Regions from separate parts of the Enterobacter cloacae complex sp. ECNIH7 genome, predicted to be linked through region 1. Evidence: predicted binding sites of a transcription regulator. Region 1 holds the regulator's gene; the other holds the start of a gene.
The links. Region 1 encodes CRP, which controls carbon source genes, mostly activating them, when cyclic AMP is high. Its sites were predicted from a motif close to ATGTGANNNNNNTCACAT; they were not measured.
Positions count from the first base shown of each region.

Region 1 (4,215 bases):
TGGCAGGATCTGGCGCCCATTACGCTCGATAATCTGATTGAAAGCTTTGTATTACGCGAAGGCACCGATTATGGTGAACAGGAACGCTCGCTTGAGCAAAAGGTCAACGATGTTAAGCGCCAGCTGAAAAGCGGCGACGTGGTGCTGGTGTGGTCAGAACTGCATGAGACGGTCAATATCATGCCCCGCAACGCGTTTCACGGCTGATCTTCCACCCTTTTCAGTCAGGGAGTTGCTATGTCTGCCAGACATCCGGTTATTGCCGTTACGGGGTCGAGTGGTGCAGGAACCACCACCACCAGCCTCGCATTTCGCAAGATTTTCGCCCAGCTGAATCTCCGTGCGGCGGAGGTCGAAGGCGACAGCTTTCACCGCTACACGCGTCCGGAGATGGACATGGCCATTCGTAAGGCGCGCGATTCGGGTAAACACATCAGCTACTTCGGCCCGGAAGCCAATGACTTCGGCCTGCTGGAACAAACCTTTATAGAGTATGGCAAGAGCGGCAAAGGGCAGTCCCGCAAGTATCTGCACACCTATGATGAAGCCGTACCCTGGAATCAGGTGCCGGGAACCTTTACCCCGTGGCAGCCGCTGCCGGAACCCACCGACGTCCTGTTTTACGAAGGATTGCACGGCGGCGTGGTCACCCCTCAACACGACGTGGCGCGCCACGTGGATCTGCTGGTCGGCGTGGTCCCTATCGTTAACCTGGAGTGGATCCAGAAGCTGACGCGTGACATGAGCGAGCGCGGCCATTCGCGAGAGGCTGTGATGGACTCGGTGGTGCGCTCCATGGAGGATTACATCAACTTCCTGACGCCGCAGTTCTCCCGCACCCATATCAACTTCCAGCGCGTGCCGACGGTGGACACCTCCAACCCGTTTGCCGCTAAAAGCATCCCGTCGCTGGATGAGAGCTTTGTGGTGATCCATTTCCGCAATCTCGAAGGCATTGACTATCCCTGGCTGCTGGCGATGCTGCAGGGCTCGTTTATTTCGCACATGAATACGTTAGTCGTGCCGGGCGGGAAAATGGGGCTGGCGATGGAGCTCATCATGACGCCGCTGGTGGAGCGACTGATGGAAGGGAAGCAGATCGCGTGAGCATGTTCCCTCTCCCAGTGGGAGAGGGTTAGGGTGAGGGCATCAACACGCACGATGCCCCATCAATCACGCCTCGATCACTTCATACGAATGGGTGATTTTTACCGCTTTCTCCAGCATTAACGCCACAGAGCAGTACTTCTCCGCAGACAGGTCCACCGCACGTGAGACCGCCGCGTCTTTCAGTTCTTTACCGGTGACCACAAAGTGCAGGTTAATATGGGTGAACAGGCGTGGCGCCTCATCGCGACGCTCTGATGTGAGTTTAACCTCACAATCCGTCACGTCATGACGTCCTTTTTGCAGAATCGACACCACGTCAATGGCGCTGCAACCCCCTGCCGCCATCAGCACCATTTCCATTGGGCTTGGCGCTTTATCGCCGGAGTTACCGTCCATCAAAATCTGGTGTCCTGATGCGGATTCGCCCAGGAACGTTAAACCTTCAACCCACTTCACGCGCGCTTGCATATTCATTAACTCCAACGTTGCATTTTTGGTGACAGATTACGCGTGCGTTACATTTCTCGCAATGGAAGGCGACCTGCATCATGCTGAAGCGAGACACCAGGAGACACGCGGCGAAAGCTATGCTAAAACACTCAGGATGCTACAGTAATACATTGACGTTACACGTGTATGCAGAGGACATCAAACTTTACTGGCTGCGAAACGTTACGGTAGCCGACTTCCCAGGGTATGGGTAAGAATTCGATTGCAACCCCAGAGTCCGGATGCATCTGATGACTCTGGTGACAGCTTATAACAGAGGATAACAGCGCATGGTGCTTGGCAAACCGCAAACAGACCCGACTCTCGAATGGTTCTTGTCTCATTGCCACATTCATAAGTACCCATCGAAGAGCACGCTGATTCACCAGGGTGAAAAAGCGGAAACGTTGTATTACATCGTTAAAGGCTCGGTGGCAGTGCTGATCAAAGATGAAGAAGGGAAAGAGATGATCCTTTCTTATCTGAACCAGGGCGATTTCATCGGTGAACTGGGCCTGTTTGAAGAGGGCCAGGAACGTAGCGCCTGGGTTCGTGCAAAGACAGCATGTGAAGTGGCTGAAATTTCTTACAAGAAGTTCCGTCAGCTGATTCAGGTTAACCCTGACATCCTGATGCGTCTTTCTTCCCAGATGGCGCGCCGTCTGCAGGTCACGTCAGAGAAAGTGGGTAACCTCGCCTTCCTGGACGTTACCGGCCGTATCGCACAAACCCTGTTGAACCTGGCGAAACAGCCAGACGCAATGACCCACCCGGACGGCATGCAAATTAAAATTACCCGTCAGGAAATTGGTCAGATCGTCGGTTGCTCCCGTGAAACAGTGGGCCGTATCCTGAAAATGCTGGAAGATCAAAACCTGATCTCCGCCCACGGTAAAACCATCGTGGTCTACGGAACGCGTTAATTCCGCTCAAACGGCGTGTCACCGCAGGGTGTCACGCCGTTTTTGTCTCTACTCCCCATGTGGCGCAGGCTGATCTATCACCCGGAAGTTAACTACGCACAGCGGCAAACGCTGGTGTTGTGTCTTCCTGTGGCCATAGGCCTGATCCTCGGACATCTTCAGCAAGGCCTGCTGTTTTCCCTCGTGCCCGCCTGCTGCAACATCGCCGGTCTGGACACGCCGCATAAGCGCTTTTTCAAACGCCTGATTATCGGTGGCTGCCTGTTTGCCGGCTGTAGCCTCGCCGTGCAGCTTCTGCTTGCCCGGGATATCCCGCTGCCGCTGATCCTGACCGTGCTGGCGATGACGCTCGGCGTCACGGCGGAAATCAGTTCGCTGCACGCCCGCCTGCTTCCCGCCTCGCTGATTGCGGCTATTTTCACGCTGAGCCTCGCCGGGAACATGCCGGTGTGGGAGCCGCTGCTGATCTACGCCCTGGGGACATTATGGTACGGGCTATTTAACTGGTTTTGGTTCTGGCTGTGGCGCGAACAGCCGCTGCGTGAATCCCTGAGCCTGCTCTATGTGCAGCTTGCGGATTACTGCGAAGCCAAATATACCCTGCTCACCCAGCATACCGACCCGGAAAAATCCTTACCGCCGCTGCTGACGCGCCAGCAGAAGGTGGTGGATCTCATAAGCCAGTGCTATCAGCAGCTGCATATGCTCGCCGCCAACAAGAACCACGAATACAAACGGCTGCTGCGCACCTTCCAGGTCGGGCTGGATCTGCAGGAGCACATCTCCGTAAGCCTTCATCACCCGCAGGAGGTGCAAAAGCTGGTCGAGCGCAGCCACGCCGAAGCGGTGATCCGCTGGAACGCACAAACCGTGTCCGCACGTCTGCGCGTGCTGGCCGATGATATTCTCTACCACCGCTACCCCACGCGCTTTAACATGGAAAAACAGCTGGGCGCGCTGGAGAAAATCGCCCGCCAGCATCCCGATAACCCGGTCGGCCAGTTTGCCGCCTGGCACTTCAGCCGCATCGCCCGCGTGTTGCGCACGCAGCGCCCGCTTTATCCCCGCGACCTGATGGCGGATAAGCAAAAACGGCTTCCGTTATTGCCCGCGCTCAGGAGCTATCTTTCCCTTAAATCGTCCGCCCTGCGCAACGCCGCCAGGATTAGCGTTATGCTCAGTACCGCCAGCCTGATGGGCATGGCGCTGCACCTGCCGAAACCGTACTGGATCTTAATGACCGTGCTGTTTGTCACCCAGAACGGCTACGGCGCCACGCGGGTGCGTATTCTGCACAGGGCTGGCGGAACGATGGCCGGGCTGATCATTGCGGGCGTAACGCTACACTTCCACGTGCCGGAAGGCTATACCCTGGCAGGCATGCTGGCGATCACGCTGGTGAGCTACCTGATTATCCGCAAAAATTACGGCTGGGCGATGGTGGGCTTTACGGTGACGGCGGTATATACCCTGCAGCTGCTCACGCTCAATGGCGAACAGTTTATTATCGCCAGGCTGATTGATACCCTGATCGGCTGCCTGATTGCCTTTGGCGGAATGGTCTGGCTGTGGCCGCAGTGGCAGAGCGGGCTGCTGAGGCAGAACGCCCACGACGCGCTGGAAGCCGACCAGCAGGCTATTCGCCTGATCCTGAGCGACGACCCGCAGCCCTCCCCGCTGGCCTATCAGCGGA
Region 1 is NZ_CP017990.1:4,744,889-4,749,103, forward strand. It holds gene WM95_RS23750 (YheU family protein) at 1-207, shown strand, start outside; gene WM95_RS23755 (phosphoribulokinase) at 238-1,107, shown strand; gene WM95_RS23760 (OsmC family protein) at 1,174-1,578, opposite strand; gene crp (cAMP-activated global transcriptional regulator CRP) at 1,890-2,522, shown strand; gene WM95_RS23770 (YccS/YhfK family putative transporter) at 2,580-4,215, shown strand, end outside.

Region 2 (4,215 bases), 2.3 Mb from region 1:
CACGCCCGGCCGCATTCATGAAATGGAGTCCTATCACGGCATGCTCGCCTGCGTCATTGCGGGCGCGGGTATCGCGCTGATGCCGCGCTCGATGCTGGAGAGTATGCCGGGACATCATCAGGTTGAAGCCTGGCCGCTGGCGGAAAACTGGCGCTGGCTCACTACCTGGCTGGTGTGGCGGCGCGGGGCGATGACCCGCCAGCTGGAAGCCTTTATAGCGCTGCTAAACGAACGTCTTCAACCAGCGCCTTCTCCATAAACAGGCTGAGCGGATCGTCAGCGTACGGGGCAAACGCCGGACGCAAATCGTACCCGCACTGCTCGTACAGGCGAACCGCGGCGCGCTGTTTGATGCCCGTCTCCAGCCTTACCGTGTGGCAATGACGGCTCAGGGCCTCATCTTCCAGGGCGGCCAGCAGCGTTTCACCCAGATGCTGCCCGCGATGGGCCGGATCGATATAAACCCGCTTCATCTCCCCCGTTCCGTCGCCGTTGAGCACGATGGCGCCGCAGCCCACGGCGTGCAGCTGCTGGTCACGAATGACCATCAGGATCAGCGAGGCTTCCGGCAGCGCGGACAGGTCGAGAAGATGATTGCTTTCGGCGGGATAGAGTTCGCTCTGGTAGCGGTCAAGCGCCGCGATCAGGTTGAGAATGTCCGGATGACGTGCAGATTCAGAGGTAATGGAATACATGGCAGGCTCCTTGCTGTTTTTATATCAACATAGCTCAGGCCTGCCGGGGTGGTTCATAGTATTAACTTATAGCGCGTCACTCGGCTAGCGCAGGAAGATTCGCCCTTTCAGATACAGGGTCGCCTGGCCGCCAATCAGCACGCGGTCGCCCTTCAGCTCGCAGCGCAGATCCCCGCCACGGTATGACACCTGGCGGGCATTGAGTGACGTTTTGCCCAGCTTTTCGCTCCAGTAAGGGATCAACATGCTGTGGGCGGATCCGGTGACCGGATCTTCCGGCACCCCTTCGCCCGGGCAGAAGAAGCGGCTGACGAAGTCATACTCTTCTCCCGGGGCCGTCACGCAGACCATTTTATCCAGCGGAAGCATGGCCCCGATATCCGGCGTTAACGCTTCAACCTGCTGCTGGCTCTCCAGCACCACCATGTAATCGCGTCCGACGCGCACCTCTTTTGCCGCGGTGATGCCCAGCGCGCTAAACAGCAGCGCAGGTGGGTTCTCGACAACCTCCGTCGACCACGCGGGGAAGTTCAGCGTCAGCCAGTCGCCGCTGCGTTTGACGGTCAGCTCGCCGACAAAGCGCGTGGTGAAGGTGATTTCGGTATGCGGGTAATCAAGGTATTCGAAAATGACGTGCGATGCGGCAAGCGTAGCGTGACCGCAGAGGTTAATTTCATCCAGCGTGGTAAACCAGCGCAGCTCAAACCCGCCGTCGGTGCGCACGAAAAAGGCGGTCTCAGACTGGTTATGCTGCTGCGCCATTTTGAGCAGCGTCTCGTCCGGCAGCCACTCTTCCAGAGGACATACCGCTGCGGCGTTGCCGCCAAAGGTTTTATCGCTGAAGGCATCCACCAGATAAAAATCAATTTCCTGCATTGTCTCTTCCTCTCTTGTTATGGATTTTTAGCGCAGAAAAACTGTGCCTTTCAGATAAAGCGCGGCCTGCCCGCTCATCAGCACGCGCGAACCTTTCAGCTCACAGCGTACATCGCCGCCGCGCGCGGAAACCTGACGGGCAAACATCGTGGTTTTGCCCAGCTTTTCGCTCCAGTACGGGATCAGCATGGTATGTGCGGAGCCGGTGACCGGGTCTTCCGGGACGGAAACGCCCGGTGAGAAAAAGCGGCTGACAAAATCATATTCCCCCTCACCGCGCGCCGTAACGCTCACCTTATGCTCGCCTGGCGTCATCGCCGAGAAGCGTGGCGCAAGCGCTTCAACCTGCTGGCGATTCTCCAGAACGATCAGCCAGGCGCGCCCTTTACGGGCTTCAACGTAGCGGCTGATACCCAGCGCCGAGAGCATCTCCGGCGGGGGTGTCTCTTCATGGGTTGGGCATGCCGGGAAGTCCAGCGTCATCCACTCCCCCTCCCGGCTGACCGTCAGGCGGCCAGAGGCGGTATCAAAGTGGATCCGCGAATCCGGGTAATCCAGCTCGGTAAACAGCACGTGCGCGGCCGCAAGCGTAGCGTGGCCGCAGAGATTGACTTCGGTAAGCGTGGTAAACCAGCGTAGCTCAATGCCCCCTTTACTGCAGACGAAAAAAGCCGTCTCCGACTGATTATGCTGCTGCGCCATTTTCAGCAAGGTCTCATCGGGTAACCATTCCTTGAGCGGGCAAACGGCGGCCGGATTGCCGCCAAATGAGGTATCGCTGAACGCATCTACCAGATAAAAATCAATCTCCTGCATTGTCTTACCGCCTGTTTTTATTGTGTTGTTCTTTTATATTCAATGAAAACGGCGTTCCCGGCTACCGCTTTCATAAGGTAAATATTGAGATCTGCATCACATAATGGTTGAGTTTTCGCCGTTCAACGTTTTAAGATCGTCTCCTCTTCTTTTCAGCAACGAATCTCCGACATCCCTATGACAACGAACACAGTTTCCCGCAGGGTTGCGTGGCTACGCGTGGTCACGCTGGCCATTGCCGCGTTTATTTTTAACACCACAGAATTTGTTCCGGTTGGGCTGTTGTCTGACATCGCTGAAAGTTTCCAGATGGAAACGGCGCAGGTGGGCATTATGTTGACCATCTACGCCTGGGTAGTGGCGCTGATGTCCTTACCGTTTATGCTTTTGACCAGCCAGATGGAGCGGCGCAGGCTGCTGATCGGTCTGTTTGTCTTGTTCATCGCGAGCCACGTGCTGTCGTTTATGGCATGGAATTTTACGGTGCTGGTCATTAGCCGTATCGGCATTGCCTTTGCCCATGCGGTGTTCTGGTCGATCACCGCGTCGCTGGCTATTCGACTCGCACCGGCGGGGAAACGCGCCCAGGCGCTGAGCCTGATTGCCACCGGTACCGCGCTGGCGATGGTGCTGGGTCTGCCGATTGGCCGCATCGTGGGGCAATACTTCGGCTGGCGCACGACCTTCTTCGCCATCGGTATGGGCGCGCTGGCGACGCTGGTATGCCTGATTAAACTGCTGCCCGCGCTGCCGAGCGAACATTCCGGCTCGCTGAAAAGCCTGCCGCTGCTGATGCGTCGCCCTGCGCTACTGAGCATCTACCTGCTGACCGCCATCGTCGTGACGGCACACTACACGGCGTACAGCTACATTGAACCGTTTGTACAGGTGGTGGCGGGCTTTAGCGCCAGCTTTGCCACCGTCTTACTGCTGATCCTCGGCGGCGCGGGCATTATCGGCAGCGTGCTGTTTGGCAAGCTGGGTAACCGACACGCCTCCTTGCTGGTGAGCAGCGCCATCGGCCTGCTGCTGGGCTGTCTGCTGTTGCTGATGCCCGCCGCGGGCAGTGAAAGCCATCTGGCGATCCTCAGCCTGTTCTGGGGCGTGGCGATCATGATTATTGGCCTGGGTATGCAGGTGAAAGTGCTGGCCCTGGCGCCGGATGCGACGGACGTCGCCATGTCGCTGTTCTCGGGGATTTTCAATCTGGGCATTGGCGCGGGGGCGCTGGTGGGAAATCAGGTCATCCTGCACGTGTCGATGTCGGCCATTGGCAACCTGGGGGCTATTCCGGCGCTGGTGGCGCTGGTCTGGTCGGTGCTCATCTTCCGTAAATGGCCGGTGGCGCTGGAGGAGCAGGGTCAGCACGGGTGAGCCTTCTTGCCGGGTGGCGGCTTCGCCTTACCCGGCAATCACATCAATGATAGGTCTTAATAATTTCCAGCACGCCGTTAATAATAAACTGCACGCCCATACAGACCAGTAAGAAGCCCATTAGCCGGGAAATCGCCTCGATACCGCCCTTGCCTACCCAGCGCATGATGGCGCCGGAGCTGCGCAGCGACGCCCACACGATAACCCCGATAATCGCAAAAATCAGCGGTGGCGCAACCGTCAGCACCCAGTCCGGGAAGGTTGCGCTGTCACGCACCGTCGAGGCGGAGCTGATGATCATCGCGATGGTACCAGGCCCCGCCGTGCTCGGCATGGCAATCGGAACAAAGGCGATATTCGCACTCGGTTCGGTTTCCAGCTCTTCCGATTTGCTGGCCGCTTCCGGCGACTCATGCGCTTTTTGCGCCGGGAACAGCATGCGGAAACCGATAAA
Region 2 is NZ_CP017990.1:2,488,465-2,492,679, reverse strand. It holds gene ptrR (putrescine utilization regulator PtrR) at 1-259, shown strand, start outside; gene WM95_RS12335 (GNAT family N-acetyltransferase) at 213-695, opposite strand; gene WM95_RS12330 (PhzF family phenazine biosynthesis protein) at 780-1,571, opposite strand; gene WM95_RS12325 (PhzF family phenazine biosynthesis protein) at 1,599-2,387, opposite strand; gene WM95_RS12320 (sugar transporter) at 2,565-3,761, shown strand; gene WM95_RS12315 (MarC family NAAT transporter) at 3,805-4,215, opposite strand, start outside.
Region 2: a site for CRP is predicted at 2,472-2,489, ahead of WM95_RS12320 (sugar transporter). Genes of this name have one in related genera too.